3 regions of the uncultured Pseudoramibacter sp. genome follow, and region 2 is predicted to be linked to each of the others. Evidence: riboswitches for the same ligand, from Rfam matches in the RefSeq annotation. Region 2 holds a riboswitch; each other region holds the start of a gene.

Region 1 (10,707 bases), on a different contig from region 2:
GGGCCGCATGGGCCGGCCTTTTTTCTCTCCGAAAGACTCCGGTCTTTATCTCTCGGTCCGCTACCGGCCGGCCGACAATCCCGCCCTTGCCGATTTCGTGACCATGGGTGCCTGCGCCGCCTCGGTTGTCGCCATCGAAAAAGCTGCCGGCGCTGTACCGGCCATCAAATGGGTCAACGACCTGATGATCGGACCGAAAAAAATCGCCGGCATTCTCACTGAGGGCCGGGCCGATCCCGCCCTTGAAAAGCAATGGATCGTCGTCGGCATCGGTCTCAATCTCTTTGACCCAAGCGGCGGCTTTCCCGATGACATCGCCGCAAGAGCCGGCAGCATCACCGGCATGACCGCAACCGCCTACGCCGAAAACGGCGGCGACCCCGACGACCTGCGCACGCGCCTGCTCGCCGCGATGATTGACGGCCTGACCGACCTCGGGCAAGCCGAAAGCCCCGCATCCTACGCCGACATCTACCGCAGACATTCCAACCTGATCGGCCGCGCCGTCACCCTCACCGGCGCAGGCGAACCGATTGTCGGCACCGTAACCGGATTCGACGATTTCGGCCACCTCAAACTTCAAATGCCGGACGGTACCTCGAAATTAATCCGCTCGGGCGAGCTGACGCTGCGCCCCCTTTAATCCAGCACCGCCGCGCTGAGCCGCTGCACGGCCTCGGGAATGACTGATTCCGGGATCGACGAGTAATTGATCAGGAACCGGTGAGCGCCGGCGTCCTCAAGGGGCGCCACCCGGATCCCGCGCTTGGCCGCGTCGCGCACGATATCGGCGTCGCGCTTCTTCGTCTTCAAGGTGAGGACGAAATGCAGACCGGCGTTTTCCTCGCTGATCGATGCGATTTTCGCCATCGGGCTCTCGGCCACCGCGCGCATCAGCGCGTCCCGGCGCCTACGGTAAGTCTGCCGCATCCGGTTGATGTGCTTTTCGTAATGCCCCTCAGAGATGAACCGGCTCAGGGCCGCCTGCTCGAAGGTCGAGACGGTGCAGGCGTAAAACCGGAGCTTGCGATAAAAGGCTGCAGTCAGCGCCGGCGGCAGCACCATGTAAGACACCCGAATCGTCGAGGCCAAACTTTTGGTGAAGGTGTTCATGTAAATGACCCGGCCGGTCATATCGATGGCGGCCAACGGCGGCACCGGCCGCCCCGTCATCCGGAATTCACTGTCGTAATCGTCCTCGATGATGATCCGCTCCGGCGAGCGGTTCGCCCAGCCGAGCATATCGTAGCGCCTGGCGATGGGCATGGTGATTCCGGTCGGGAAATGATGGCTCGGCGTGATGTGCACGACCGACGCACCGGAGGCCTCGAGCAGGTCGGGCCGAAGCCCCTGGTGATCCAGCGTGATCTTTGCGGTCCTGAGCCTGTGGGCCTGATACACCTGCAGGATTTTCCGGTACCCCGGCGATTCCACCGCGTAGATCCGATCGAAGCCGAGCAGCTGGATCAGCAGCGTGTAGAGGTACTCGGTGCCGGCACCGACGATGATCTGCTCCGGCGCGACGACGAGGCCGCGAAAATCCCGAAGGTGGTCGGCAATGGCCGTGCGCAGCGCCATCGTGCCGCCGGCCGGCGGGTTGGTCATCAGCGCCAGCTGGTCGTCACTCAGCGCCTCCCGGGTCAGCTTCGCCCAGAGTGTGAACGGGAAGGACGCCGGATCTGTCTGGTTGCTTTGAAAATCGGCAAACCAATGCCGCTGGCTCAGCGCCGTGTGCAGCGACGCCAGCACCGGGTCAGGTTCGCGGCTGGCCGGCACGGTCTCCGGCGTTTTCGGCAGGGTCTTGACCTCAGCGACGTAAAACCCACGCCGGGGCATAGACGTAATGTACCCTTCTGCCATAAGCTGCCCGTAGGCGTTTTCGATTGTGGAAACGGACACGCCGAGCTGTTTGGCAAAGGGCCGCTTGCCCGGCAGCGCTTCACCCGGCGCAAGGTTGCCGGAGAGAATGTCGCTTTTAATGTCCTGATAAAGCTGGATGTACAGCGGGTCGCCCCCGCTCTTGAAATGATAGGTAAGCATCGCATCTGACCTTTCTGATTATTCCCAAACTGACTCTTTTATTCGGTTCAATATCGATTATAATAAATGCCAGCGGGATTGACAAGCGTTCCCATTTTACGACATTCACACACTCAGGAGGCAAACCATGAAACGTGTCCTTTCTATCCAAGATATTTCCTGCTTCGGCAAATGCTCGACGACAATTGCCCTGCCCGTTATTTCGGCCATGGGCGTCGAAACGGCGATTCTGCCGACGGCAGTGCTCTCAACCCACACGATGTTCAAAAATTTCACCTGTGCCGATTTAAGCGATCAAATCGCGCCGATCACCAAGCACTGGCGGGACGAAGGCATCACCTTCGACGGGATCTACACCGGCTATCTCGGCTCCTTCGAACAGATCGAAATGGTCGAAAAAATCTTCGACGATTTCGCACCGGACGACAAGACGCTGAAATTCGTCGACCCGGTTATGGCCGACAACGGCGCCCTCTACCCGGCCTTCGACCTCGACTACGCGAAGCGCAACGCCGAATTCTGCGGCCACGCGGACATCATCGTCCCAAATATCACCGAAGCCTGCTTCATGACCGACACGCCCTACAAGGCCGACATGAACGAAGCTGAAGTCAAGGCGCTGCTCGAAAAGCTCGGCAAGCTCGGCGCGAGAATCGCGGTACTGACCGGCGTCTCGCTGTCCGACGGCATGACCGGCTTCATGGGCCTCGACACCCAAACCGGCGAATTCCTGTCTCACCAAAATCCGCGGATCGACGCGTCCTATCACGGCACCGGCGACCTGTTCGCGAGCGCCTGCGTCGGCGGCATCTTAAACGGCCTGCCCTGGGATCAGGCCATGGCCATCGCGTCCGACTACACCGCTGAAACCATCGCTGTGACCCTGAAGGATCCGAAGAAGCCCTGGTACGGCGTCAATTTCGAAACGACGCTGCCGAGCCTCATCGCCAAACTCACCGTCGCGAAAAATATCTAACTTTCAAATTGCAGCCAACAAAAAAAGGAAATCCAAAGCAAATCGGATTTCCTTTTTTATTTACGCCTGCGCTTTCTTTTTCGGCGACGCGATGAGCAGGATCACCATCGTGATTGCCATATCCGGCAGGGTGGATCCCACCGGCAGATCGACCTGCATCAAAAGCCGATACAGGACAAAGCCGATGACCCAGACCACCAGGTTGCGCACGTTCCAGTCACGGTCTGCACTGTCCGCCTTTTTTAGGATGAAATAATCGGCGATCTGCACCGCGATCATCGGCGCAAAGACCGACCCGATCAGGTAGAGGAATTGGGTGATGTCGTCCATCGGGAAGAGCATCGCCAGCACGATGCCGATCACGGTCGCGATCATCGCGACGTTTTTGCCCGACAGCTTTGACCACAGCGATTCCGTCGAAATCCCAGCCGACCACGCGTCGAGGAACGTCGTCGTGACCGTCGACAGAATCAGAATGATCAGCGCCGCAATACCGAGGCCCGCCTTGACCATGATCACCGCGATGTTGCCGCCGCCGGTGAGCAGCGCCGCGCCCATGCCGATGATGTACATCCAGGTGGAGACGCCGCCGTAGACGAGGGTCGACGCCATCGTCGCCGCGAAGGGCTTTTCCGCCTCACGGGTGTAGTCCGAGATCAGCGGCAGCCAGGACAGCGGCATCGCCACCGCCAGTTCAATTGCCGCCCCAAAGCTCAGGCCCGAGGTCGGCGCCACCGACCACACCGAGCCCTTCGCGAAAATGACCCGGCACATGACGATCGTCAGGATGAACAGCGCCGCCATCGCGATTTGGTTGACCGGCCCCAGATTTGTAATGCCGATGGCGATCCACAGCAGAATCAGTGCGCCGATGACCAGGCACCAGACCCAGGCGTGTCCCGGGAAGATGCCGTCGATGGCCGCGGCCCCGTCGTAAATCATGATCGCCGTCCAGCCCACGAGCTGGAGGACGTTGAGAGCCGCAAAAATCAATCCGCCCTTGCCGCCGAAGGAGAGCTTGACGCTTTCCATCGCGCTCTTCCGGGTCCGCCCGCCGATGAGCCCCGAGAAGAAGAACATCGCACAGCCGATAACGTGGCCGATCAGAATCGCGGCCAGGCCCTTCGCGAAGCCCAGCGGTGCGAAATACGTCCCGGTCAGGATTTCCGCGATGGACACCCCGGCACCGAACCAGATCAAGCCGTTCTGAAAACTCGTCGTGCGTTTTTCGCCGCTCATTCACGCACCGCCTTGTACGCGTCCTTGATGTCAAAGGCGTGATTCATCGGGCCAGATCCCTTGCCGAGATCGAGGCCGTCCGCCAGCGCGCCGGAGAGGAAGGCCTTCGCCTGAGCCACCGCGTCGTTCAGCGCGTAGCCCTTAGCCAGGTTGGCCGCGATCGCCGACGACAGGGTGCAGCCGGTGCCGTGGGTGTTCGGATTGTCGATGCGCTTACCGGTGAACCACTGTCCGCCGTCCGGCTGCCAGAGGTAGTCGTTGGCGTCGTTGACCTGGTGACCGCCCTTGACGAGGACCGCACAGCCGAGGTTTTCGCCGATGGCCTGTCCGGCCTTTTCCATGTCGGCTTCAGTTACGATGTCGAGCCCCGAGAGAATTTCCGCTTCGGGGATGTTCGGCGTGATGATTTCCGCCAGCGGCATCAGCGCGCGCTTCAGCGTGTCCGCCGCGTCATCGCGCAGAAGCTTCGCGCCGGAGGTGGCGACCATCACCGGGTCGAGGACGATGTGCGCCGCCTGGTAGTGGGCGAGGCGTTCGGCGATGACCTCGATCAGCGCGGCCGAGCTGACCATCCCGATTTTCACCGCATCAGGGAAAATATCGGTAAAGACCGCGTCCAGTTCTTCCCCTAAAAACTTCGGGGTAACTTCCATAATGTCCGTGACGCCGGTGGTGTTCTGAGCCGTCAGAGCCGTAACCGCGCTCATAGCGAAAACGCCGTTTACGGTCATGGTTTTCAAATCGGCCTGAATGCCGGCGCCTCCGCTGGTATCGCTGCCAGCGATCGTCAATGCTGTTCTCATTGGTTGCTCCTTTTCACTTCGCATTTCCGTTTTCTAAGGCGATTCAAGGTGGTGCCCCCGATGAACCGCGCACAAAAAAAGCAGGCGGACCCGCCTGCAAAGCTCATCGTTCCCGGTGCTCCCTGCGTTGGCATGATCCAAATCAGGTTTAAGGGTCTAGGCCATTTGGTCTACTCTCAGCCTGCGTACAGACTCCCCTGCCTTTTTTACAACGCCCCTAGTATAGCGCACCACCTTGCATTTTGCAAGGGCCGTGGTACAATGAACGCAAACTCAAAAAGTACAATATCATTTAATAAAAGGAGCGCCATGATATGCAACTCATTCGAAAAGATCCGAACCGTCCGGTTCTCCTAGACCGAACTGAAACGATCGGCGGCCTGCCGCTGCGCACGCTGTCCTTCCCAATGCTCGAACAGACCGGCTGCGTCGATCACGTCTTCACGACGCGGGAGGGCGGCGTCAGCTCCGGCGACTGCGCGGCCATGAATTTCAACTACGACCGGGAGGACGATCCAATGGTCGTCGACGCCAATTACCAGCGCATCGCCGACGCCTTCGGCGGCGGCCGCAGCCTGCGCCACTTCGTCTGCGCCCATCAGGGCCACACCGGCAACGTCCGAGTTGTCGACAAACGAGACGGCGGCGAGGGGACGCTGTTCCGCCGCTGGGGCAGGGACGTCGACGGCATGGTCACCAATACGCCGGGACTGATCCTCGGTGTCTTCACTGCCGACTGTACACCAGTCTACCTGGTCGACCCGGTGCATCGGGCGGTCGGCCTCGTGCATTCCGGCTGGCGGGGCACGGCTGCCGGCATCGCGGCGGGCGCCATCAATCTGATGCGCACCCATTTCGGCACTGATCCGGCGGATCTCATCTGTGCCGTCGGGCCGTCCATCTGCCGAGACTGCTACGAAATCTCCGAAGACGTGGCCAAAGTGTTCCAAGACCGTTTCGGCGCCCAGGCCGATCAAATTCTCTGCAATCCCCACACCCGTGACGGCGCCCTGCACTGTCAGCTCGATCTCTGGCAGGCCAACCGCCTCGTCCTCGAAAACGCCGGCGTCAAGCCCGAGCACATTCAGGTCACCGACGTCTGCACCCGGTGCAACGCGAAGCTGTTGTTCTCCCACCGCGCCGCCGGAGAGCACCGGGGCAACTGCGCCGCTTTCTTAAGTCTTAAGCCTTAAAATATCTATACAAATTCCTTGATTTCGTAAAATATTTATTGTATTATTGCCTTAGCAAAGTGAATTGCCAAGGCAATTTTTATTTTTAAAGAAGAGAGTGTAAAAACTATGATTAATCGCAAATTATTAAAACAAGACGCCAAAAACGTCTTTCATGCCCACTACTGGGCCCTCGTCGGCGGCTATTTGATTTTCACCCTCATTTCCGGCTTCCTGGGCAGCGGCGTCTCCTACATTTTCTCCGGTGGGGGCACTTTCTCCCATCTCGATGAAATCTTCCAATTCAATTCCTTCATCGCGAGGCCGGCCATCGTGACCACCCTGCTCGGCATTTTCGTCGGTCTACCCCTGGAAATCGGACAATATCATTACGCCTTGGAAAATCGGAAAGGCCACGTGGATTTCGGTCAGGCCCTTTCCTACGGCTTTACTCACAATTACGGCAATGTCATCCTCGTGCTCTTCCTGCGCAACTTATTCATCTTCCTCTGGTCTCTGTTGCTCGTCGTTCCCGGCATTGTCAAGGCTTATCAGTACCGGCTGGTCGGCTACCTGGTTGCAGAAGATCCCAATTTGACGTACGAAGCCGCCCTCGAACGCTCAAAGACGATGATGGACGGCCACAAAATGGACGCCTTTGTGCTCGATCTGTCCTTTATCGGATGGTTCCTGCTGTCCGGCCTCACCTGCGGCCTCGTCGGCATTTTCTGGGTGATGCCCTACTACCAGCAGACCGACGCCGAATTTTACGCCGCAATTATCGCGCAGCAGCCTGACGACACCCAATCGTCCGACGCCACTACCGAACCCCTCGATGACCCCGCTTCGACAGACGGCACTGTGCAGTAAAGGGTAAAATCCCGTTGCAGACATAAATATAACCCGTTTGGATTTGTATCAATCCAAGCGGGTTGTTTTTTATTTCTTTTCACCGTTCATTTCATCCCGCAGCCAATCGAGTACTTCTCCGAAATCCCGATGCCGCATCGACGGAAAGGCCCGCATCAGCCGGCGTCCGCCGAAAACCTTCGGCGCCATAATGCGTGCCCGCAGGCGCTGAGCCTTGGCTCTTAAGGCCTGGCTGCGCTGGCGCACCGCGGCTTGTGCCGCTGCCTTCTTGGCTTCAGCCCGTTCGCTCATTTCAGCCCGGGCCAGAGCCGCCTGCACCTGCCCCTCCTGAACGCGCTGGGTCGCTTCCATCGCGCCGCCGCCGATGTCCTCGGTCAGCTTGTCGCTGACGGTGCGCAGCGAGGTCCGGATTTCGTCCAGCTCGGCCAGCCGTCGGTTGAAGCCGTTGATGATCATGACCGTCACGATCAAATCGGCCAGGTACACGCTGTACAGCACCGCCAGCACAATCCAGCCGTAATCCGGCGGAATCAGGTCGGTGGCCGTGTGGCGCACCATCGGCTGGACGTACTGCACGACGAGCATGATCGCCAGCCCCCAAATGATCGAGTACTCCGGACAGATGTAGCCGCCGACGTTCAGCGGCTTGTCGCTGTAGTCCCACCACCGGGTGTGAAACAGCCGATCCAGCGCCCAGCCGGCGACCAGCTCGATCAGCGTCGCGAAGATCATGCCGACGAGGAAAATCGTCCACGCCGGCAGACGTTCCGGCGCCGTCCGGCCGATTCCCCAGGCGACGGCAAAGACGGCCAGCACGCCGAAGCCGTACACCGGGCAGACCGGGCCGTTCAAAAAGCCCCGGTTGACGATCTTCCCCTGATGCACTGCGTGAAACACCACCTCGACGACCCAGCCGAGGAAGGAGTAAATGAGAAAGTACCAGGCGATCTGGTAATAGGTCATCCCTACAATCATGGCGATCCTCAGGCGTTGAACACGTAGCGGTCCATCCGATGAAAGGCTTCCGCGATTCGGTGGGTCGGTGAGGCCAGATTGAGGCGGATCGACGTCGGCGCCTCGAACAGATGGCCGTCTTGCCAGCCGACACCGACGTCCCAGCCCTTTTGAAGCAGTGCTTTCTGGGTGATGCCGTGGTTTTTGAGCCAGTCCGTGCAGTCCAGCAGCAGCATGTACGTCCCTTCAGAGCGGAAGGCCGTGACGCCGTCGAAATGGGCGTCTACGTAGTTGCAGGCAAAGTTCACGTTGTTGGACAGCACCGGCAGCAGCTGGCTGAGCCAGTCCGCACCCTCGTCACTGTAGGCGCCGATCAGTGCGTGCTCGGACAAGACGTTCATCGCGTTGTAAACCGTTTTTTGGCCGATCGCCCGAACCCGCTGCCGCACCGTCTTGTTGTAAATGACGCTGTAAGAGCCGATCAGGCCGGCCAAGTTGAAGGTCTTGCTCGGCGCATAAAAGGCCGCCGTGTGAGTCTTCGCCCAGGCATTCACCGACTGAACCGGTGTGTAGCGGTGGCCATTGATCAATAAATCCGACCAGATTTCGTCGGCGATCACGAAAACGTCGTTGGCCTCACACACCGCCAGCGCCGCCTCGAGCTCTTCCCGGCTCCAGACCCGGCCGCAGGGGTTGAAGGGGTTGCAGAAAATCGCAACGTGAATGTCGTACTTCTTGATTTTCGCGTCCATATCCTCGGGGTCCATCCGCCAAACGCCGGCTTCGTCCCGCTTCAGCGGACTGTGAACGATGTGGAAGCCGTTGCTCCGGACGCAGTTGGTGAAGCCCATGTAGGTCGGGCTGTGGAGCAGCACCGCGTCCCCCGGCGCTGCGAACACCTTCAGCGTCGAGACGATGCCGCCGAGGACGCCGTTTTCGTAGGTGATGACGTCCTTGGTCAAATCGTCGACGCCCTTGCGCTTGTGCCAATCGATAATGGCCTGATAGTAGGCGTCGCTGGGCGCGAAATAGCCGAAGGCCGGGTGCTTCGCCCGCGCGATGATCGCGTCTTGAATGGAGCGGGCTGTCGGGAAGTTCATGTCCGCCACCCACATCGGGATTACGTCGAAGCCCGGCTTCGGCGCGCTCGGGCTAAAGCCCTTCAGGGCCTTTGACCCCACCGCGTCCACCGCCATCGCGTCCTTTCCCCGCCGGTCCAGCACGGTTTCAAAATCGTATTGCATAGTCGTCTCCCTTCTGATCTTTTTGATTATTTGATTGTTGTTGTTCAGCTTTGTCTTTTTATCATATCACGGTTTCGCGGTCCGCGCCTTTAAAATCGTCACGCCATAAACAAAAAACCGCCCGGCGAAAAATCAATTTTGCTAGACGGTTTGACGTTAAAAAGAATGAAGATGTTGTTTTATTTTCTGAACCCGAAGGCACCCTTTCCGAGGTACATCGCGCCGGCGCCGAGATCTGCTTCGATGCGCAGCAACTGGTTGTACTTGGCGACCCGTTCCGTCCGGGACGGTGCGCCGGTTTTGATCTGACCGGCGTTGACGGCGACCGCCAGGTCGGCGATGGTCGTGTCTTCGGTTTCGCCGGAGCGGTGGGAAATCACCGCGCGATAGCCGGCACGACCCGCCATGCGGATGGCTTCCAGGGTTTCAGACACGGTGCCGATCTGGTTGAGCTTGATCAGGATCGCGTTGCCGGCGCCGAGATCGATCCCCTTGGCGAGGCGTTCGGTGTTGGTGACGAACAAGTCGTCCCCGACCAGCTGCACCTTGCCGCCGAGGGCCGCCGTCATGCGCTGCCAGCCCGCCCAGTCTTCTTCGTCGAGGCCGTCTTCAATGGAGACGATGGGGTATTTCCCAAGGAGATCTTCCCAATGGGCGATCAATTCATCTGAGGTAAAATCCTTCCCCGATTTCGGCTGGTGGTAGAAGCCCAGGCCCTTGTCGCTTTTCCATTCCGAGGACGCGGCGTCCATCGCGAGGACAAAATCTCCGCCCGGCGTGTAGCCCGCGTTTTCCACGGCCTGAAGGATGTGCTGAATCGCGTCTTCATCCGAGGCCAGGTTCGGCGCGAAGCCGCCTTCGTCACCGACCGCTGTGGTCTGTCCTTCGCTCTTCAAAAGCTGCTGGAGGGCGTGGAACACTTCGGTGCTCTGGCGCAGCCCTTCGCTGAAGCTCGGCGCGCCCACCGGCATGATCATGAATTCCTGGGTGTCCACCGAATTGGAGGCGTGGGCGCCGCCATTTAAAATGTTCATCATCGGCACCGGCAGCACGGTCCCATTGGCCCCACCGAGGTAGCGGTACAGCGGGACGCCTTCCGCCTTGGCCGCCGCCTGAGCCGCCGCGATAGACACCGCCAGAATGGCGTTGGCGCCGAGAGCGGATTTATCCGGCGTGCCATCCAGATCGAGCATCGCCTTGTCGATACCGGCCTGATCTGAAGCGTCCATCCCCGCCAGAGCCGGCGCGATCTTGTCGTTGACGTTGGCGACGGCCTTTGAGACGCCTTTGCCGCCAAATTTAGACGGATCCTGATCCCGAAGTTCCAGCGCTTCGAATTCGCCGGTGGATGCGCCCGACGGCGACGCGCCGCGGCCAACCGTGCCGTCCGCGAGACGGACTTCCGCCTC
Region 2 (10,707 bases):
TGGCACTGTGCGCCAGCGGACGACATGATTGTCGTATCTGAAATCGGAGAGACGTGATCGCCGCACACCGCGCCAGCCAAAATCGCCGCGACCGTAATGATCATCATTTCGGTATTGTGATTATTGAAAATCGAAATGGCAATCGGCACCAAAATCGAAAACGTTCCCCAAGAGGTCCCGGTCGAAAACGAGATGAAGATTGCGATGAAGAAGATAATCACTGGAATGAAGGCAACTCCAGTCGTCGACAGGTTCAGCGTCGTGCTGAAAAATTGGCCGATGCCGAGGCGGTCTGTAATGCCCTTTAAAGTCCAGGCAAAGGTCAGAATCAAAATCGCCGGAATCATCATTTTGGCCCCTTCCGGCAGCGCTTCCATCATTTCACTGAAAGAAACGAGCTTTCTCGGCAAGTAAAGCAGTGCGATAAACACGATCGTCACGATCATCGAGAAAACCAGCGCCGTTTCGACGTCGCAATTGGCAAAGGCTTCCGCCGCGTTTTTAGCGCCGCTCAAAAAACCAGTGTAAATCATCGCGCCGACAGCTGTACCGATCATCACGATCATCGGCAGGATCAAATCCTTCACGGTGCCGTTGGGGTTGACGTTTTTCTGTTCCTGTTCGATTTCATCCTTAAATTCATCGGCAAAGGAGGTGAACAAGTCGCCGTTTTCCGCGTTGCGTTCATGCTTCGCCATTAAGCCGAAATCAATGCCCCGTGCCGAGGTGTAAAACACCATAAACAGCGTCAAAATCGCGTACAAATTAAAAGGAATCGTACTAACAAAAAGCTGAAAGCCGTTGATGACACTGCCCTTGGGCACGTAGGAGTTCACCGCAGCCGCCCAAGATGAAATCGGCGCGAGGATACACACCGGTGCGGCGGTCGCGTCGATGATGTAGGCCAGCTTCGCGCGGGACACCTTGAATTTATCGGTGACTGGACGCATGACCGAACCGACAGTCAGGCAGTTGAAATAGTCGTCGACAAAAATCAAAACACCGAGCAGACTCGTTGTAATTTCCGCCTGACGTTTATTCTTAATTTTCTTTGTCGCCCAGCGTCCGTAGGCCGCCGTACCGCCGCTTCGCCCCATTAAAACGACGATCATGCCGAGCAGCACATCGAAAATAATGATTTTCAAATCGATGCTTTTGACCATCGTATTCAGGAAAACGGTAAAGGCCTTCCACAAATGAAAATCTCCAACAAACAAAGCGCCTAAAAACACGCCGCAAAACAAAGACACGTAGACCTCTTTGGTGACCAGTGCCAAAATAATCGCGACCAGTGGCGGCACCAACGACCACCAGGTTCCATAAAACATACCATAACCCCTTTCTTTATTAAGTCTTTCTTTAATAACTCTTTTTATTTTATACGACTTTTCGTTATAAAAAAAGAAAAATATTATTTTTCCACATAAAAAAGCAAGACGATACCGCCTTGCTCAATTTGTTATTTATTGTCAAGTGAGATTACGCCTAACAGCCGCTTCCATCTAAAGCACACGCGGCGCCTTCCGATTCCTCGGGAACATCCGTATCGTCGGCGTCACCAGAGACTTCATTTAAGTAAGCCTGCCAATCTCTGCGGACACTGCCGTCTTCAAAAACCAGCGCTGGGATGCCGATCGATTCCGTTCCGCGAATACCTTCAAAGGTCGGCTGGGTGTCCCTGAGCTTGACGAAGGTTTTTAAATTTTCCAGTCGGGAAATATCCACAAATTCATAAGCAATGGCCCGCCCATCAAATTCGCCCTTGCATCTTCTGCAGTGCGGACATTGTTCCATGCCAAAAATTTTGATCATGATTCACACTCCTTTCGTTGAATTCATCATTTCAGGCTTTTATTGTTTTTATATTATAATTATATTATAAAGGTCCCGCCACAATTTCGCAACACCAGCGCAAGATTCTGCCTTGACAGTCCTTTTAATTCTTTTTATAATCGAATTAAATTGGAGGTTATATCAATATGGCAGCAATATCCATTATCGATGCGAGCCGCATCAAAAAAGTGATCGCGTCCCATTTAAACGTGTCGGTGCACGTCCACGATACCTGCGGAAGCGGGCTGTTTTTCACGGTCGACAATGCTGATTCGCGGGTGACGGCTTTCTTTAAGGCCTACGCCGAAATGGAAAACCTCAATCTTTTTGTCAACGACGAGGAGACGCTCTTCTCCCTCGAATCCAATTAAGTTTCATCACAAAACAAACCAAAACACCCCGGCAATGATTGTAAAAAAACTACGATCATTGCCGGGGTGTTTTATATGTACGCATTACGGCGTTTCGCTTTTAACTTTCAGGCCATCTTCACTCAATAGGTGCGCCCTTTCCCACCGCCTTATGGCCCATCTGGCCCGCCCGAGATTCTCGAGCAGCATCTGCGCCGATTCGTTGTCGCTCCTGATCCGCTCCATCTGCCGGTACAGAAAACCTTCATCAACAGCGATGTGATCCCTTGATGCCATCGCGATGTTCCACTGAAGCTGAGATGCATCCTCATCGCCCTTTTCGAAAACGCGCTGGATTTTCATCTCTTCCTTTCGGATGAGGCGGTTAAGGGCGTCTTTCGCCTTTTCCCGCGTATCTTCGGACTCCGTCGGGTCCTGCATCCGCCTAATTAATGTGTTGATTCTGCTGTCGAAGCGTCTCTGGGCCTCCTGAGAAATGATGGTGCCCTGGTTGCGCCCTACGATTAATTTAAGTTTTGGCTGTTCTTTTTTCATCACGATTAAAAATGAATCTTAATTTGTTCAATATTTCTTTCGATGAGTTCGTCGTTCATCATAATGGTCTTGCGCATCGCGTTGTCTGCGGGAATCAATGGATCCCCTGGCAGCAGCTGATAGGCGATCGCCGGACGGAACCCCGTCACCTCGCGATGATCGTGCATGCGGAGCATGGCTTCTCCTCTTTCTTCGTTCATGAACTTGTTTCCTCTTCTTTTTTCACTTGGGCTTTCGCAGCCGTATCCTTGGCCGCACCCGTTGCTGTATTGTCTACATTGGACGAAGGCTTAACGCTTGCGTTTTCCTGCTTCATCCTGCGGCGCCGGCGGTTAAAAAAGGCGTGGCGTCTCGCAATGTTGCGCGCCTTTCGGGTGATGCCGGCCGGCTGCGGCGCAAAATAATTTTTCTGCGCACTGCGGAAACAGTCGACAATGAACTGTCTCGCTTCGCGATGGGCACGGTCCGGAAATTCAAGCCAATTGTAAACCTTAAAATAGCAGTCAAAGGTTCTGAAATAAACCGTGACGTCCGCCGCTTTGAGCCGCTTGGCGAATTTAACCGTTTCGTAATAAAATGGGCCCTCGGTACCCGCAATGGTGCACACCGGCGGCAGATGATCTAAAATTTTCGCCCGAGCCGGGATCGCGTAAATGGGAATGATATTGGCATTTTTAAAGCTTTTTAGATAGCCTTCCCATCCCTTCAGCCGCGCCTTTTCGTGATCCTTGAGCCTATAGGATTTGGCCTTTTCCTTCAGATACTGGTCGTCAATCATCGGAAAAAGCGGCATCTGAAAGGCAATGGATACCTCGCGGCGGTCTCTCGCGTAAAGGGAAACCGCAGTGGCCAGTCCGCCGCCCGCTGATTCGCCGCCGACAAAAAGCTGATCTGGGTTGATTCTGAGGGTATTCGCGTGCTCTTTCATCCAATACAACGCCAGATAAGCGTCCTCCAGCGCAGCCGGATAAGGCGCTTCCCCAGACAGCCGGTATTCCGGCAAAACGGCAACGCATTTGCCGTCGGCACAGAAACTATCCATCAGGCCGTAATCCTGTTCGGGCAGCCCACAAGCGTACGCACCGCCGTGAAGCCACAGCAGGCCCGTCGCATTTTTCTCCGAGCCTTCATTGGACCAGACCACCAGAACCCGAAGCAGGCTGCCGTCGCGCCTGTAAATATATTTCTGGGCCATCTGTGTCTTTTTGCCGTGCCACTTGCCGTGCAGAAAGATGTGCAGCAGATTGTTCTGCCTTTTGAAGGACATACTTAAAGACAGGGAGGGCGAAACAAAACGTTTTTTTTCTTTTGCTCCCTGCTGCTTTTTCTGATCCGTCAAAGATTTCATTTCACATCTGTCCTCACTATTATTTTATAGCCCTATCTTATCAACTTTTCAAAATGGATTCAATCTTTTCACGTTATTTTTACTTCTTTTTACAGTGTCTGCTGTCTTTTTGACATTGTTTTTATGTCAACAGCGGTAAAAACAATTGTGCTAAGCCCAGAAAGATGAAAAATCCAAAGGTATCGGTGAGGGTCGTCAAGAAAATCGACGAGGACAGCGCCGGATCCTGCCCGGCTTTTTCGAGAATCAGTGGAATCAGATAGCCGCCGATGCCCGCGATGATCAGATTGCCGACCATCGCTAAAATGGTCACCACACCCAAATAGGCGTTGCCGTAGCGCAGCGACACGATGATCCCGGTAATCAAACCGATCAACGCACCGTCTAACAGCCCCAGCAAAATTTCCTTGAACACCAGCTTCCAGTCATCCTTTAAGTTGATTTCGCCGAGGGTAATCCCGCGAATCGCGACGGAAAGCGTCTGAGAACCGGCGTTGCCCCCCATCCCAGAGATAATCGTCATGATGGAGGAGAGCGCCACGACCTGTTCGATAACCCCTTCAAACAGGGAAATGGCCGAGGCGGCGATAAACGCCGTCACAAGATTGACAATCAGCCAAGGCAGGCGGCGCTTGATCGAAACGGCAATCGGTCCGCCGATTTCTTCCTGTCCGGAAACGCCCCCCATGTGCAGGATATCTTCGGTCTGTTCGTCGACCATGACGTCCATGATATCGTCAGCGGTGATCACGCCCAAAAGGGAATGGCGCCGGTTGACAACCGCCAGCGCCGTTAAGTCGTATTTTCTCACAACCTGCGCGACGTCTTCCTGGTCCATGAGCGGATCGACGGTAATGACGTGGGAATCCATAATATCTCCGATCGTCAGGCCCGGATCTGCCGACAAAATATCCCGGAGATCGGCCCAGCCAACAAGCTGGCGGGATCGGTTTAATACAAAAATTGTACTGATGACCTCTGTCTTCGGGGCAATTTCCCGGATCTTAGCTAGCGCCTGATACATCGTCAAATCCTGATACAAAGCGATGTACTCGGTGGTCATCAGGCCGCCGGCCGTATCGTCGCGGTACCCCAGCAGCACGCGCAATTCGCGGCTGTCGCTGGCCTTCATCATGTTGAGCAGCTGTTTGCGCTGGCCGATGGGTAGATCGCCTAAAATATCGGCGATTTCGTCCTTCGGCATGTAAGAGAAAATTTTGATGATGTCGGCGTAATCCAGCTGATGCACCACGCGGGACTGCAGCTCGTCATCTGCATCCTCAAGGACATCGGCCAAAAATTCCTTATTGTTCGCGCTGAAAAACCATTTCAGGTCTTCGTCTGTAATCTCATCCTCATCCAGCACAGAGACGATGTCAGCCGAATGCATGACCTCATCGAGGATTTCCGTATTGAGCGGCTGTCGGGCTTTTATTTTTTTAAGTAATTCTTCGTACTGTTTGTCTTCCATGTTTCGCCTCCGCGGTTGTTCTATGCGTATTAACCGCCCCTATTATAACAAAAACACGGGTTAAATAATGCTTTTTTATTGTAAATTTCGATTTAATCCAGAGTTTACCTGTTATTCAAATTCCCGCGGTTCGCGGACAAGCAGAACGAAGACCACCACCAGCACGCAGACCGCAGCCGGCATCGCGTGGATGCCCCAGCGCCGCGTCAGACGATAAGAAATGAAGACACCAACAATAAACGAAAAGATAATCCCAAGGTAGCGCAGCCCGTTGATTAACTCTTCCCGGCTTTTGTCTCGAAAGGCGCAGTGCAGCCGGTCCATCGCCGAGCGGAGATTGCCGGTACACATCGTCGTCGCAAAGCCCAAGCCTTTGAGCTTTCTGAAGCTCTGCACCTGCATCGACGAAACGAAGGCGATCAGCACGTTGGCCAGCAGATTCATCCGCGGTGTCTGTGGAATAAAGGTCACGCACATCAGCACGCAGGCTTCGCAGAAAATGATGATCTGACGCCAATGAATGACGATTAAATGGTGCTGATTCGCGTTCTCCGCGACGTTCTTTACCACGAGAATGCCGAGAGCGTAAACGCAGATTGGCAGCAGGTAATGCAGCGCCATGCGAAAATCACCCTTGGATAAATTGAGACTCATCAGGACAATGTTGCCCGTTTCCGCAGTAGCGAAGACCTGTCCCCGGGTCACGTAGCTGTAAGCGTCTAAAAACCCACCGACTGACGCGAGCAGCGCCCCAAGCCGAAAGCTTTCGGAAATCATCTGCCGCTGCTTTTTCTTCAAAGACTGCTGATTAGCCAAAAGAATGCCTCCTTCGCATTAAAAAAGAGCCTGATTTTCAGGCTCTTCTATCATTGAAATTTTTCTATTGAAACTTTTCATATCATCCGTGACACATCTTATCAGACCTGCCTGTCAAATACAAGGTGTCCAAACATTATTTGGAAAACTGGCGCAGACTGGCGATATAACGCGCCGGATCTGCGCAGGTCATCGCCCCGCTCATCACACAGGCGCCGTCTGCGCCGGCGCGCCGAACTTCAGCGAGCTTACTGGCATCGATGCCGCCCAAAGCGTAAACCGGGATGGCGGTCCGTCTCGTGACGTCCTCTAAAAATTTGAGTCCCCGCCCCGGCAGCCCTTTTTTACAGTCGGTGTCGTAAATGTGGCTCGCCGTGATGTAGGTACAGCCCGCAGCTTCAGCGGCCCGTGCCTGCTCGACGCTGTGGGTCGACGCGCCGAGCTGTCTAAAGCTGTGTTTCTCCGTGTCCGTCATCGCGTCGAGCATGGGCATCGGCGCGTGAAAAGCCTCTACCTTCAGTGCAATCGCTGCTGCGACATAGGTGTGAAGGGCACAGACGACGCCGTGCCTTTCGCAGATGTCAATAACGCGTTTGGCCAGCTCGGTGTAGGCCTGAACAGGCAGATCCTTTTCTCTGAGGATGATCAGGTCCGGCCGGGCTGCTGCCAGCCGGTCGATGTGGGTCAAAAAATCAGCCGTCTCGTCAAAAAAATGCCGGTTGGTGATGCAGATGATTTTAAAATCAGTCATGCAGGGTTCCCGTCGTCGGGTCCGACGGTGCGCCGCCGCGCACTAACACACGGCCCAGTCCCGCGTGGTAAGCCTTGCGCCCCGCTTCAATCGCGGATTTAAAGGCCGAAGCCATCATCGGAATATCTCCAGCTGTGGCAAGGGCGGTGTTGGCCATAATTGCGTCCGCGCCCATTTCCATCGCTTCACAGGCCTGAGACGGTCTGCCGATGCCCGCGTCGACGATGATCGGCAGGTCGATTTCGTCGATGAGAATTTGGATGAACGCCTTGCTGGCCAGCCCCCGATTGGAGCCGATCGGCGCGCCCAGCGGCATGATCGCCGCAGCGCCGGCGTCGGCCAATGCCTTGGCCGCATTCAGATCCGGAAACATATACGGCATGACAATGAAGCCTTCCTTGGCCAGCACCTTTGTCGCTTCAATGGTCATCGCGTTGTCCGGCAGCAGGTATTTTGTGTCCGGAATGACTTCCAATTTAACGAAATCGCCGCAGCCCAGTTCACGGGCCATGTGCGCGATGCGGATGGCGTCTTCCGCGGTTCTTGAGCCGGAAGTGTTCGGCAGAAGCGTAACATCCTTTGGAATGTAGTCCATGATGTTTTGTTCGCCGGGCTTGGTTCGACGGATCGCACAGGTCACAATCTGCGCGCCGGCGTGTTTCACCGCCGCGTCAATGAGCTCAAAAGAATATTTCCCGGAACCCAGAATAAAACGCGAATCAAAGGCGTGACCGCCAATCACCAGTTGATCTTTTTCCATTGTTTTTCTCCCTTTCAGCAATTCCTGTTAATCCATTATGCAGCTGCCGCTCTAGCAGCCGCCGCCCACAAAGTTTACGATTTCGACGACGTCGTCGTCCGACATCTGCGTCGTGTCGTACGCATCCTTGCTTAAAATTTTGCCATTGTACTCAACCGCAACGCGCTGAGGATCGATCCCAACGTCCTTTAAATACGCGCCGATCGTTTTGCCCGCCGCATTTACAGCTTCTCCATTAATCTGTACCAAAACCTCATCTCCTTTTCATAAAAAAAGCAGCCCTTTGGGACTGCCAATTGACACACGTATTTCCCTCCGTTGGCATTATCCAAATCAGGTTCAAGGTCGAAACTCGCGTTTCCTCTCAGCCTTTTACAGCTCCCTTTGTTATTTGATTACATTTTATTATATCAAAGTTTTATACAGCAGACAAGCGTTGCCGCAGAAACAGTCTAAAATTTCAGACGTTCAGCAGCGCCAGCCCCATCGCGATCATCCAAATATACGCGAGGGTCTTGGGAATCATCAGCATCCCTACAGCTGGTTTGGTTTTCGCCCAGATCGTGACCGGCAGATAGCAGGCAAAGCTGATCACGATCGCCACGGCCATTTTCCACAAGCCGTAGCCACCGGTATTGCCGATCGACGCGTACAGAAACGCGACAAGACCACCTAGGACTAAAAAGGCCAAATTCCGCGCGAAGCTCCATTTTATGTCGCCGCCGGCAAACCATTTATTTTGAGGAAACACGCAAAGCGCCAAACGAATAAAGGAAAACATCGCGACGAGCAGCATAAAGACCGAAGAAATCGAGGTGGGGTCAAACAGTAAGGTCCAAATTCTCACCAAAATGATGTAAAACACGGTCATCGTCAGAGACGAGACGATCAGACCCAAATTTAGCCACCACTGCCCCCGTTCGCTGTCTCCTCTTAAATGATGCACCACCCGGGGCACCAAGTGGAAGGCGTCGCCGGCTCCCAAAATGAAAGTCAGCCAACCGTACCAGAAAAAAACTGGGTCCGCGCCGTGGGAAAAGAAGATCCCCGACGTAATAAAAGCAAACAACAAATAGGCGATATCGAAAATACTCTCGCCGACCAAGACGCCCTTCGGCATTTTTTTAATTTTATTTTTATCTTCCATTGTGTATCCATTCCATCAAATATTGATTCTATTTCATTATATCTGATTTTAAATTTTCAAACAACCACCTCAAATTTTGTTTCAGACTTTGCAAAAAATTCATTTGCACAAACGCATTCAATTAGATAAAATAACGTAAGAACATCATAATCAATCGCTGGTAGACGTAACTCCGTTGGCAGACAACTCCGTGTTGTCTGCTTTTTTATTTTGCTCTTTTTTATTACAAAATGAAATCAAAGAAAGAAGGTAACCGCTATGAAAGAGAATAAAATGGGCACTGAACGCATCGACAGGCTAATGCTGTCGATGGGACTTCCGATTATTTTGTCGATGGTACTGCAAGCGATGTACAACATCGTCGACAGCATGTTTGTCGCGAGAATGCCTGACAGCGGCGGTGTGGTCCACGCTGGAGAGCTCGCCGTCAACGCCTTGACCCTCGCCTTCCCTGTTCAAATGCTGATCGTCGCCTTTGGCATCGGTACCGGTGTCGGCGTCGGCGCCATGCTTTCGCGCCAGCTGGGGCAGAAGAACGAAAAGGGAGTCTCGCGGACGGCGGGCAACGGCATCTTCCTCGGCATCGTCATTACGGCCGTTTTTATGGTTTTCGGCTTCTTCGGTTCCCACGCCTACCTGAGAACCCAGACCTCCGACCCTGTCGTGTTGAACATGGGCACCCGCTACCTAAAAATCTGCACCCTGTTCTGCTTCGGCAACGTCCTCTACGGCATTTTTGAAAAGCTGCTGCAGTCGACGGGCAAAACCGTCCTGTCCACAACGGCGCAGATCACCGGCGCGTTGACCAACATTGTGCTTGACCCGATTATGATTTACGGTCTGCTCGGCTGCCCGGCCATGGGCATCGCCGGCGCAGCGTACGCGACGATCATCGGCCAAATTATCTCTCTTGCGCTGGCCTTCGTCTTCCAGCTGACGAAGAACCGGGAAATTAAAATGGGGATTAAATTCTTGAAGCCCCGTGTCAAAACCATCCGCGGCATTTATCAGATCGGCTTTTCCGCCATCGTCATGCAGGCGCTGATGAGCTTTATGACCTACGGGATCAACATCATCTTTGGCACGATTTCTCAGCAGATCGTCACGGCCTACGGCATCTTCTACAAAATCCAGCAATTTGTTTTCTTCGCTGGATTTGGCCTGCGGGACGCAATCACGCCGCTGACCGCCTACAATTACGGGGCGCGTTTGAAAAAGCGCATTGTGCAGTGCATCCGCTGGGGATTAATTGACACCGTCGTCGTCATGCTCATCGGGACGGCCATTCTGCAGATTTTCGCCCATCCCCTCGCACAGATCTTCGGCTTGACCCAGGTAACTGAATCTCTCTGTGTCAGCGCCATGCACATCATCAGCATCGGCTTTGTTTTCGCCGGCGTCAGCATCGCGCTGCAGGGCGTCTTCCAAGGGTTGGAAGCTGGCAATTCCTCCCTGATTGTCTCATTATTAAGGCTGCTCGTCATCCCGCTGCCGCTGGCGTGGATTTTCAGCCGCCTGTCTCTGCCGACGACCGCTGTCTTTTGGGCGTTCCCGATTGCCGAAGCCACCGCTGCCGTCGTAGCGCTGCTTTTACTCAAGCGGACCGTATCGCACCGCGTCGCGCCCATCGGCCAAAGTGAGCCGAAAGCCGCACTCAATTAACTGTTTGCTGTTGA
Region 3 (10,707 bases), on a different contig from region 2:
TTGTTTTTCCATTGTTCATTTCCTTTCTTGAATCTAATGGGTTTGTTTCCGTTTGGTGTAAATCAAGTAATCGAGACAATCCAATTTGTTTTGCGTGTCGTGGATGGCCGACAGCAGCACCCTGCGGTGCTCGCGCAGCTTGCGGATCTGCACGCTCGGCTCGTTTAAAGCGGCGTAGGCCTTGATGAAGTCAGCGCTGCAGCCAGCGTCCACGAGATTTTGTCTGGTTTTTTCATCCATGGTGGACTCCAGTGGTGTAATTTTTTTGACACGTTTATCTTAAACCCAAAAAGCTAAAATGTGAAATGCTTATGTTGAAAAGCATGATATAATATTTTTGTATATCAAGAGTAACCGCATTGCGATGCGGGAATAGAGGGGTGAAAATGGAAATTCGATCGTTGAAATATTTTTTAGAGGTGGCCCAGGACGAAAACATGACGGAGGCAGCCAATGTCCTTCACGTCACCCAGCCGACGCTGTCGCGTCAGATTGCCGATCTCGAGGATGAGCTCGACACGAAGCTCTTCGTGCGGACCAACCGCAGCACGCTGCTCACTGAGGAGGGCATGCGGCTGAAGCAGCGCGCGATGGAAATCCTCTCCCTCGTCGACCAGACCGAGGAGGAATTCGCCAGAAAAAACGAGGACGTGTCAGGGTGTGTGCGCATCGGGGCGGCGGAAACGAAAATCATGCATCTGGTGACGGAAACCTTCGCCGCGCTTCACGCAAGATACCCGAAGCTGACCTGCGAGATCTCCAGCGGCAACGTCGACGTGATTCAGGAGCAGCTGGAGCGGGGCCTCGTGGATTTTGCGCTGCTGCTCGAGCCGGCGCGGGTCGAGGCCTACAACTGCCTGCGCATGCCCGAGACCGAGGCCGTTGGCGTCGTCGTGCCGGCGGACAGTCCCTGGGCGGGGCTGCACTCGGTTGGGCCGGCGGATCTGGTCCGCATGCCGCTGCTGCTCTCGTCGAGAAAAAACCGCGCGACCTTTGACGCCGAGGTGTGGTCCGACGGGGCAGTGACCACCGAGGACCTCAACGTCGTCGGGCGCTTCGACCTGATCGGCAACGGCGCCGCGCTGGTGCGCACCGGGTGCGCCTGCGCGGTGAGCATCCGCGGGCTGTACCAGATCGACGATCCGAGCCTCGCCTTTGTGCCCTTCGAACCCGAGGTGACGGTGGGCGCCGTCTTCGTCTGGAAAAAGTACCGCATCTTGTCGCGGGCGGCCGAGGCCTTTTTGTCGGCCTTTAGAGAAAAGCTTCGGGATTCTGGCGGATCTGACGCTTGAGCCAGGCGTAATAAATCAGCACGAGCATCATCTGGAACAACGTAGATATTGGCACGGCCAGCCCGATGTGGAACAGCGAGACCGGCTGACGCTTCGACATCAGGTAGGACACCGGCACCCGTACCCCGAAGGCAGAGGCGACCCCTTGAATCATGACGAAGCGCGTGCGGGCCATGCCGTCGAAAAAGCCGATGAAGCAGAACAAAAAACAGGTGAGCAGGCAGTCAATGCCGTAGGCCTTGAGGTAATCGGCGGCGCCGGCAATTACCGCGGTGTCGTTGGTGAAAATGCGGGCCAGGAGATCGCCGTGAAAATAGGAGAGGGAGAACATCGCGGCAGCGGAGAGGGCGGCGATCAGCACCGACTGGCGCAGGGCGCCGAAGATGCGGTCAAATTGGCCTGCACCCCGGTTTTGGGCGACGAAGGCCGAAATCGCCTGCATGAAGCCGATCGGAATCAGGCTGGATAAAATCGGCCCCTCCGTTAAGGACAAAACACGGGTTTTTTTCATTTTTACCTCCAAAATAAAAGCGGACTGAATAGGGCATACCGGCATTTCAGCCAGCACATCTTATCCAGTCCGCTGATCTTTTCATTTCATTCAGGCAGAACCCTCCGATGAACGCCCCTATTGTAATCGAGAAAAGGGATTTTGTCAATTTGACGTTTTCAACCCGTCTGCTTTTTGATAAACTAGAATTAAAACATAGTAAATGAGTCAACATTCATATTAAAACACTAGGTAATTGGAAGGAGCTGTGTTATCATGGATATGGAAACGAAATGTCTGCACTCGGGCTACACGCCGAAAAACGGAGACCCTCGGGTGGTGCCGATTGTGCAGAGTACGACCTACGTTTACGATTCGACAGATGAAATCGCCGGCGTTTTCGACGACCCGACGAAGAGCATCATTTACTCGCGCTTCGCGAATCCGACGGTCATGGCCGTGGAAGCCAAGGTCGCCGATATGGAAGGCGGCGTCGGCGCGATGGCGACGTCCAGCGGCCAGGCAGCCAACCTGCTCGCCATTTTAAACCTCTGCGCGGCGGGGGACAGCTTCATCGCGACGCCGTCGGTTTACGGCGGGACCCTGAACCTGTTCAACATCACGCTGAGACGCCTCGGCATCGAATGCATTTTTGTCGACGAAGAAGCCTCAGAGGAAGAAATTCAGGCGGCCTTCAAGCCGAACACCAAGGCTGTATTCGGCGAAACCCTGGCCAACCCGGCGCTGACGGTGTTCGACATCGAAAAATTTGCGAAGATCGCCCACGCCAACGGTGTGCCGCTGATCGTCGACAACACCTTTGCGACGCCGGTGCTCTGCCGGCCCTTCGAATGGGGCGCCGACATCGTGACCCACTCGACGAGCAAGTACATGGACGGCCACGCGCTGCAGTGCGGCGGGATGATCGTCGACAGCGGCAAGTTCGACTACACCAACGGCAAGTTCCCGGAATTCACCGAACCGGACGAAAGCTACCACGGCATCGTCTACACTGACAAGTACGCCGACGCGCCGTACATCACCAAAGCGCGGATGCAGCTGATGCGCGATTTCGGCTGCTACCCGGCGGCCCACTCGGCATTCCTGCTCAACCTCGGGCTCGAAACCCTGCCGGTTCGGATGCGCCAGTACTGCGACAACGCGATGCAGGTGGCGACCTTCCTCGACGCGGCCGACGGAATCGCCTCGGTGACTTATCCAGGCCTGCCGGGAGACCGCTACCATCAGCTGGCTGAAAAATACCTGCCGGACGGCGCCAGCGGCGTCATTTCCTTTGTCGTCGAGGGCGGACGGCCCCAGGCCGTTAAATTCATGGACAGCCTGAAGCTGGCGTCCAACGAAGTCCACGTCGCGGATATCCGCACCTGCGTGCTGCACCCGGCGTCGGCGACCCACCGCCAGCTCACCGACGAACAGCTCGTCGCGGCGGGCATCGACGGCGGTATGATCCGCCTGTCGGTCGGGCTCGAAAGCGTCCACGACATCATCGAAGACCTTAAACGGGGGCTGGCCGCGCTGTAAAATTGTTTTAAATAAGGAGGAGCCATGGAACGGATATTGATCGTCATCGACATGCAGAAAGATTTTATCGACGGGGCATTGGGAACCAAGGAAGCGGAAGCCATCGTGCAGCCGGTGATCGACAAGATCGCGGCAGTGCCGAAGGCCAACGTCTACGCGACTCAGGACACCCACCCGGACAATTATCTGGACACTCAGGAAGGCGCCAATCTGCCAGTGCCCCACTGCATCAAGGGGACGCCGGGATGGGCTCTCGAGCCGCACATCGCGGCCATGATTCCACCGGATCACATTATCGAAAAGCCGACCTTTGGCTCGGTGGCGCTGGCGGAGCGCATGGCCAAAATCGCGGCGGAGCGGGACATCGAAATCGAGCTCGTCGGGTTGTGTACTGACATCTGCGTTGTCTCCAACGCGCTGATGCTCAAGGCGTTCATGCCGGAGGTGTCGGTGACGGTCGACGCGCGGTGCTGCGCCGGCGTCACACCAGAAAGCCACGCGGCGGCGCTTCAGACCATGGCGGCCTGCCAGGTGAAAATTCTTTCGTGAAAAAGAGAAAAATTTTAATTAAAAAACTGCGATCTGGTAAGACCGCAGTTTTTTTGATGCTGTTTTTTGCTTTGATCATAGAATGTCGATGATTTCGCCGGCCAGGGCCTTGTTCATACTGCGCACCGCGCAGAACTTGCCGCACATGGAGCAGGTGTCGCTGTGATCGTCCCCCGGGGCGCGGCTGTCTCGGATCGCCTTGGCCCGTTCGGGATCGAGGCATTGCGCGAATTGGGCGTTCCAATCGAGTTTGCGTCTGGCATCGGCCATCCGGTCGTCCTGGTCCCGGGCGCCTGGCAGGCCTTTGGCGATATCGGCAGCGTGGGCCGCGATTTTGCTCGCGATGATCCCTTCGTGGACGTCGTCACGGTTTGGCAGCGCCAGGTGTTCCGCCGGGGTGACGTAGCACAAGAAGGCCGCCCCGTTGTAGGCGGCGATAGCGCCGCCAATGGCCGCCGTGATGTGGTCGTAGCCCGGCGCAATATCCGTGACCAGCGGTCCGAGGACGTAGAAAGGCGCGCCGTGGCAGACCTGCTGCTGCACCTTCATGTTCGCGGCGATCTGGTCAAGGGGCACGTGCCCCGGCCCTTCGACCATGACCTGCACGTCCTTTTTCCATGCCCGTTCCGTCAGTTCGCCGAGGCGCATGAGTTCGCCGAGCTGGATACGGTCGGTCGCGTCCGCTAAACATCCAGGCCGGCAGGCGTCGCCGAGGGAGATCGTCACGTCGTATTTCCGGCAGATGTCGAGGATTTCGTCGTAATATTCGTAGAATGGATTTTCTTCGCCGGTCATTGACATCCACGCGAAGATCAGACTGCCGCCGCGGCTCACAATGTTCATCTTGCGTTCGCCGGCCTTGACCTGGCGCACCGTTTCCTTAGTCAGGCCGCAGTGCAGGGTCACGAAATCGACCCCGTCTTCAGCGTGAAGCCGCACGACGTCGATGAAGTCCCGCGCCGAAAGGGTGCCCAAATCTCTTTGATAGTGGATCACCGCGTCGTAGACCGGAACGGTGCCAATCATCGCCGGGCATTCCGATGTCAGTTTCCGTCTAAAGGGCTGGGTGTCGCCATGACTCGACAGATCCATGATCGCTTCGGCGCCGAGATTGACCGCATCCATCACCTTGTCTAATTCCACGTTGAGATCCCGGCAATCACGACTGACCCCGAGATTGACGTTGATTTTCGTCTTCAGCTGTTTCCCGATGCCGTTGGGGTCGAGGCTGGTGTGGTTCACGTTCGCCGGAATGACCACCTGTCCCTTTGCGATCAGATCCATCAATTGATCGATGTCCATGTTTTCCTTTGCGGTAATCGCCTTCATCTGCGGCGTCACGATGCCCTTGCGGGCTGCATCCATTTGGGTTGCGTAATTCAGTGCCATACTTTTCTCCTTGCTCGTTATAAAATTCTGCGCACGGAGAACAAAAAAAGCAGTGCCGGGAGGGCACTGCGGTAAAAAGCACGACGTCAATCAAATCTCGCTTCCGTCTCCCTCCGTTGGCATTATCCAAATCAGGTAAATCGGGTCGTGCGGCATGTCCGCACCTCTCAGCTCATCGCTCCCCGGTACGCGGTAACTCCATTATAGCACGATTTTTTCCGAGGTGAAGGGAAAATCAGGCATTTTCTGAAATTTTGCAAAAAAAACAGCGGCCTGAGCCGCTGCGCGTCGGTGACGCTTAGAGTGCGAAGCTGCCGTTTACTTCGCCGTTGATGACGTAGTAAGCCATCGCTTCTTCGGTGTTGACGTAGACCTTGACGTCCTTGAGATCGCGGACCAGGTTGCCCATCTGTTTGGTCCAAATTTCCTTGACTTCGTCAACAAGTCCGGATGAGGTGACTTCGAAATCGCTGCGCTGGATAATGACTTCGCTCTTGTATCCGCGGCTGGAGCTGCGGCGTGCAGCGGTCTTTTTCGCACCGGTTTTTGCAGCAGATGCAGTGGTCTTCGCGGCCTTCGCAGCTGTTTTCGCCACAGTCTTTGCGGCGGTTTTGGCTGCTTCTGCCTTGGCCTTCTTCGGTTCAGCCTTTGCGACGGTTTCGACTTCTGTTTTCACTTCAACCTTCGGCGTGCTTTTAACTTCTGCCTTCTGGGCTTCAGCGGATGCCATGGATTTTTTGGATAATTTTCTTGCCATCATTAAACCTCCTGTTGAGTTGCACCGGCTTATCTGTCAAATGCTTCAAGAAGTGGTCGACCAAATGTAACTCGAAAATTAAAACAATTGATTACATTGCACAATCTATCATAAATGAAAAATGTTGTAAATAAAAAAGCCGGATTTTCTCCGGCTTTTCGCGTTGTAAATGCTTTCAAAATTACATGACTTAAGCAAGTAAATTATTTTCCGCCCTCTTTCCGATCTTCGATCGGCACGAAGGGTCTGCGTTCCGGAATCAAGCTTTCGTACGCCGGACGCATGATGACTTTGCCGTTGATGATTTCTTCGATGCGGTGCGCGCTCCAGCCGACGATGCGGCCGACGGTGATCATCGGCGTGTACAGTTCCGGAGGGATGTTGAGCATCCGGTACACGAACCCGCTGAAGAAGTCGATGTTGGCACACACCGGCTTGTGGTAAAGGCCGCGTTCGTTGATCATTTTCGGGGCGAGGTCCGCCACCGCCGCGTACAAATCGAACACGTCGCTCTGGCCTTTCGCTGTGGCGAGCTTTTCGCCGTACTTGCGCAGAATTTCAGAGCGCGGGTCGGAGATCGAGTAGACCGGGTTGCCGATGCCGTAAATCTTGCCGCTCTTGTCGAAGGCCTTGCGGTCGAGCAGTGCCGAGAGGTAGCGCTTGATGCCAGCCATGTCGCCGGGGCCAGCGATATTTTCGGCTAGATCTTCCATCATTTCGGGTACGAGCAGAATCTGTCCCCCGTGCTTTGGCCCCTTGAGGGAACCGATCGCCGCCGCCATCGTCGAGTAGGTATCGGTGCCGGTGGAGGAGACCACGCGGTCGACAAAGGTGGAGTTGTTGCCGCCGCCGTGTTCCATGTGAAGGATCAATTCCACTTCGAGCACCCACGCTTCGAGGTCGGTGTATTTCCGATCCGGACGCAGAAGGCTCAACAGGATTTCCGACGTGGACATATTCGGGCGCGCGCGGTGCAGGTACAGGGAATTGCCTTCAATGTAGTGATTGTAGGATTGGTAGACGTACATCACGAGCAGCGGGAACTGGGCGATGAGCTTCACGCACTGAGCGAGCACGTATTCGGGCGAGGTGTCTTCGCTGTTGTCGTCGTAGGCGCCGAGAGAGAGCACGCAGCGGGTCAGCATGCGCATCAAATCGTTGGATGGCGAGTGCATGATGATGTCCCGAGTGAAATGTGTCGGCAGCGGGCGCTGGCTGTCCAGCACGTCGCGGAAGTCGTCGAGCTCAGCCTGCGTCGGCAAGTCGCCGAAGAGCAGCAGGAACGCGGCGGATTCGTAGCCGAAACGGCATTGGGTGAAGCCTTCGATGATGTCGTTGATGTCGATGCCGCGGTACCAGAGCTTGCCCTCACAGGGGACACGCTTGCCGTCGACGATTTCAAAGCCGTCGGCCAAGGAGATATTGGTCAGTCCAACCACCAGACCGTTGCCCTCTTCATCTCGAAGCCCTTGGTTGACATTGTGAGCCTGGTAGGTTGTCATCGGGATGCGGTCCCGATCAATCGTTCTCGACGCGTATTTATGAATAAAAGCCTGGGTAAATGGATCGTTCGCCATGTGTGCCTCCTTCATGCTCGTAAGTGGATTTTGGATACAATCCGTTTATTTTTATTAAATTTTAGCAAAGGAAAGCTCAAAAGTCAATTGTATACAATTTGATTCAAGGCCTGAAAGCTTAAGGGATTGGCCGAATCCATACGGTGTACGAAATAAAATGCATAAAATACAGAATTTGCATATAAATTCAAAGCGAGGAGATCAAAATAAAGGAAAAATAATGCTAAGGTTAAGGACTTTTTAATATTTTGAATTGCACCAGGTATACAAAGATGATAAAATAAAAAGTAATTTAAATATGCTTTAGCGTTTTATTAAAAGAAGACACTGAAGCGCAATCGAATTGGAGGATGTTTTTATGAAAAAAGGTTTGAAATTGGGCCTGGTTTTCGCACTCGCACTCGTCACCGTTGTGACCTTTGCAGCTTGTGGCTCATCCAGCAGCTCAAATTCCGATGAGTACATCATCGCCACTGACACCACGTTCGCGCCGTTTGAATTTGAAAACAGCAAGGGCAAGCGCGTCGGCATTGACATGGACCTGCTCAAGGCCATTGCCAAGGATCAGGGCTTCAAGTACACAGTCAAGGCCCTCGGCTTTGACGGCGCAGTCCAGTCCCTTGAAAGCGGCCAGAGTGACGGCGTTATCGCCGGCATGAGCATTACGGACGAACGCAAGAAAAAATTTGATTTCTCAGATCCGTACTTTGATTCTGGGATCGGCATGGCGGTCCGCAATGATTCTAACATCACCGACTACAGCCAGTTAAAGGGTCAGAACGTCGCGGTGAAGGCCGGTACCGAAGGCGCAACCTTCGCGAAGAAGAATCAGGACAAATACGGCTACACCCTTTCGACCTTCAAGAGCAGTGCTAACATGTACGAAGATGTCAAATCCGGCCACTCCGCTGCCTGCTTTGAAGATTATCCAGTTCTCGGCTACGCCATCACAAAGGGCCAGCCGCTGAAAATCGTCGGCGATCTCCAGGCCGGCAATTCTTACGGCTTCGCTGTTCAGAAAGGCAAAAACCAGAAGCTGCTCAAGATGTTCAATAAGGGCTTGAAGAACTTGAAGAAGAGCGGCGAATACGACAAGATCGTCAACAAGTACATCAAAACGAGCAGCAACTAAGCTGAATCATCAATAGGTTTAATAATTTTTGGAGGTCATTGTGAGTTTCTTTGAATTAATTTCACAATCTTGGCCCCGCCTGCTCCAGGGACTTGGAGTGACCTTGGAATCCACCCTGATATCGCTGGCACTTGCCGCGATATTAGGGATTATTTTCGGGATGCTCTCTGTGTCCAGAGCTGTGGGGGCCCGCGCCGTCGCCCGCGTATACGTCGACATCATCAGAGGAACGCCAATCATCGTTCAGGCGTTCTTCATTTATTTTGGGATCACCAGTGCGCTGAACTTCCGCATGGAACCTATGACAGCTGGGATTATCACGCTGACGCTCAATGCCGGCGCTTATCTGGCTGAAATTTTCCGCGGCGGGATTGAAGCCGTCGATAAGGGCCAGATGGAAGCAGCACGCAGCCTCGGCCTGTCCTATGGGGTGTCCATGCGCAGTGTCATTCTGCCGCAGGCGGTGCGCACAATGGTACCCGCCATCGTCAATCAGTGCATCATCACCCTGAAGGACAGCTCGATTCTGTCAGTCATCGGGATGGCAGAGCTCACCCAGATCGGGAGCTTGATCATCGCCGACAATCTGGAATCCTTCAAGGTGTGGATCATCGTCGGGGTCATGTACTTCATCATCATCATGATTCTGTCAACCATTTCCAAACGTATTGAAAAGAGGTTGAAAGCAGATGCCTAAGATTATCGTTAAAAATTTACAGAAAAAATTCGGCGATCTCGAGGTCCTGAAGGACATCAATCTCGAAGTCGAAGAAGGGGAAGTGGTCTGCGTCATCGGGCCGTCAGGCTCCGGCAAGAGTACGATGCTGCGCTGCCTCAACGGGCTTGAAGAAGCCACCAGCGGTACCATCATCGTGGACGGCAACGAAATCACCGACCCGAATGTCGACATCGACCTCGTCCGGCGCAACATCGGCATGGTGTTCCAGCAGTTCAATCTGTTCCCGTTTATGACGGTCAAAAAGAACGTCACCTTCGCACCGATCAAGCTCGGACTGATGAGTGAAGAAGAAGCGGACAAGAAAGCTGACGAGCTGCTCGACCGCGTCGGGATGCTCGACAAGGCTGACGCCTTCCCGAGACAGCTCTCCGGCGGACAGCAGCAGCGTGTGGCCATCGCCCGCACCCTCGAAATGAACCCGGACGTCATGCTTTTCGACGAACCGACATCGGCTCTCGACCCGGAAATGGTCGGGGAAGTGCTGCGTGTTATGGAACAGCTGGCCTCAGAAGGGATGACGATGGTCGTCGTCACCCACGAAATGGGCTTTGCCAAACAGGTTTCCGACCGGACGATTTTCATTGACGGCGGTGTTGTCGTCGAAGAAGGCCCACCGGAAGCAGTCTTCGACCATCCGCAGAACGAACGGACTCAAAATTTCCTGAACATGGTGCTGAAATAATATCAGGCCGGTTCAATGCCATCATGATACGTTTATCAGCGCGCTCTGAACAATCAGGGCGCGTTTTTCTTTTAGCTGAATATTTTTCCCAATCCAAACATAAAAAAACAGCCCCTGCTGTTGTAAAAGCAGAGACTGTGGTGTTTCCAATTCTTTTTACTTTTCTGGCGCTGAAATCAGCGTGTCGACCCATTTGGCCTCACCTGTGGTGATCACTGCCTGGCCGGCAGTTTGATCGGTTAAAAACGCGGTAAATTCGGCTGTTTCGCCGACAGGTACCTCAAAATCCAAGGTGACCGTCTCTTCGAAACGGGACTGCACCGGCTGCCACGAAGCTTTGCCCGAGGTGGTGAGTTTCTGAATCAGCCCGCCGTACATCGGGTAGGGAATGACGACGCGGACGGTGTCCGACCAGATTTTCCCGACGATGCGCGCGTGGTCGAGCACGAGGGACGCGGTGCCGGAGTAGGCGCGGATCAACCCGCCGGCGCCGAGCTTGACGCCGCCGAAATACCGCACCACCGCGACGCCGACGTTTTTGAGACCCCGTCTCAAGAT

Evidence for each region. A riboswitch is a leader RNA that binds a small molecule or an ion and turns the genes downstream of it on or off. The one in region 2 is predicted to bind thiamine pyrophosphate.
Region 1: linked by a shared signal. The riboswitch ahead of thiD (bifunctional hydroxymethylpyrimidine kinase/phosphomethylpyrimidine kinase) and the one ahead of thiS (sulfur carrier protein ThiS) in region 2 are both predicted to bind thiamine pyrophosphate.
Region 3: linked by a shared signal. The riboswitch ahead of thiC (phosphomethylpyrimidine synthase ThiC) and the one ahead of thiS (sulfur carrier protein ThiS) in region 2 are both predicted to bind thiamine pyrophosphate.

Annotation. Positions count from the first base shown of each region.
Region 1 is NZ_CAIFFF010000001.1:7,301-18,007, reverse strand. It holds gene QZX60_RS00095 (biotin--[acetyl-CoA-carboxylase] ligase) at 1-643, shown strand, start outside; gene QZX60_RS00100 (hypothetical protein) at 1-9, opposite strand, end outside; gene QZX60_RS00090 (PLP-dependent aminotransferase family protein) at 640-2,040, opposite strand; gene QZX60_RS00085 (pyridoxamine kinase) at 2,168-3,016, shown strand; gene cytX (putative hydroxymethylpyrimidine transporter CytX) at 3,077-4,255, opposite strand; gene thiD (bifunctional hydroxymethylpyrimidine kinase/phosphomethylpyrimidine kinase) at 4,252-5,058, opposite strand; TPP riboswitch at 5,161-5,267, opposite strand; gene pgeF (peptidoglycan editing factor PgeF) at 5,373-6,251, shown strand; gene QZX60_RS00065 (DUF975 family protein) at 6,360-7,100, shown strand; gene QZX60_RS00060 (putative ABC transporter permease) at 7,170-8,075, opposite strand; gene QZX60_RS00055 (MalY/PatB family protein) at 8,084-9,298, opposite strand; gene eno (phosphopyruvate hydratase) at 9,478-10,707, opposite strand, start outside.
Region 2 is NZ_CAIFFF010000007.1:58,025-68,731, reverse strand. It holds gene QZX60_RS05675 (Na+/H+ antiporter NhaC family protein) at 1-1,328, opposite strand, end outside; gene QZX60_RS05670 (glutaredoxin domain-containing protein) at 1,486-1,812, opposite strand; gene QZX60_RS05665 (hypothetical protein) at 1,980-2,204, shown strand; gene QZX60_RS05660 (hypothetical protein) at 2,289-2,738, opposite strand; gene QZX60_RS05655 (hypothetical protein) at 2,744-2,938, opposite strand; gene QZX60_RS05650 (alpha/beta hydrolase) at 2,935-4,086, opposite strand; gene mgtE (magnesium transporter) at 4,208-5,557, opposite strand; gene QZX60_RS05640 (YoaK family protein) at 5,669-6,373, opposite strand; gene QZX60_RS05635 (thiamine phosphate synthase) at 6,510-7,124, opposite strand; gene QZX60_RS05630 (thiazole synthase) at 7,117-7,884, opposite strand; gene thiS (sulfur carrier protein ThiS) at 7,936-8,133, opposite strand; TPP riboswitch at 8,178-8,279, opposite strand; gene QZX60_RS05620 (hypothetical protein) at 8,345-9,031, opposite strand; gene QZX60_RS05615 (MATE family efflux transporter) at 9,290-10,693, shown strand.
Region 3 is NZ_CAIFFF010000006.1:1,693-12,399, reverse strand. It holds gene QZX60_RS04875 (carboxymuconolactone decarboxylase family protein) at 1-12, opposite strand, end outside; gene QZX60_RS04870 (hypothetical protein) at 34-240, opposite strand; gene QZX60_RS04865 (LysR family transcriptional regulator) at 387-1,292, shown strand; gene QZX60_RS04860 (MATE family efflux transporter) at 1,252-1,803, opposite strand; gene QZX60_RS04855 (O-acetylhomoserine aminocarboxypropyltransferase/cysteine synthase family protein) at 2,059-3,324, shown strand; gene QZX60_RS04850 (cysteine hydrolase family protein) at 3,349-3,873, shown strand; gene thiC (phosphomethylpyrimidine synthase ThiC) at 3,949-5,262, opposite strand; TPP riboswitch at 5,355-5,457, opposite strand; gene QZX60_RS04840 (DUF6465 family protein) at 5,561-6,019, opposite strand; gene QZX60_RS04835 (citrate synthase) at 6,223-7,596, opposite strand; gene QZX60_RS04830 (transporter substrate-binding domain-containing protein) at 7,955-8,728, shown strand; gene QZX60_RS04825 (amino acid ABC transporter permease) at 8,769-9,425, shown strand; gene QZX60_RS04820 (amino acid ABC transporter ATP-binding protein) at 9,418-10,149, shown strand; gene QZX60_RS04815 (hypothetical protein) at 10,171-10,299, opposite strand; gene QZX60_RS04810 (YigZ family protein) at 10,306-10,707, opposite strand, start outside.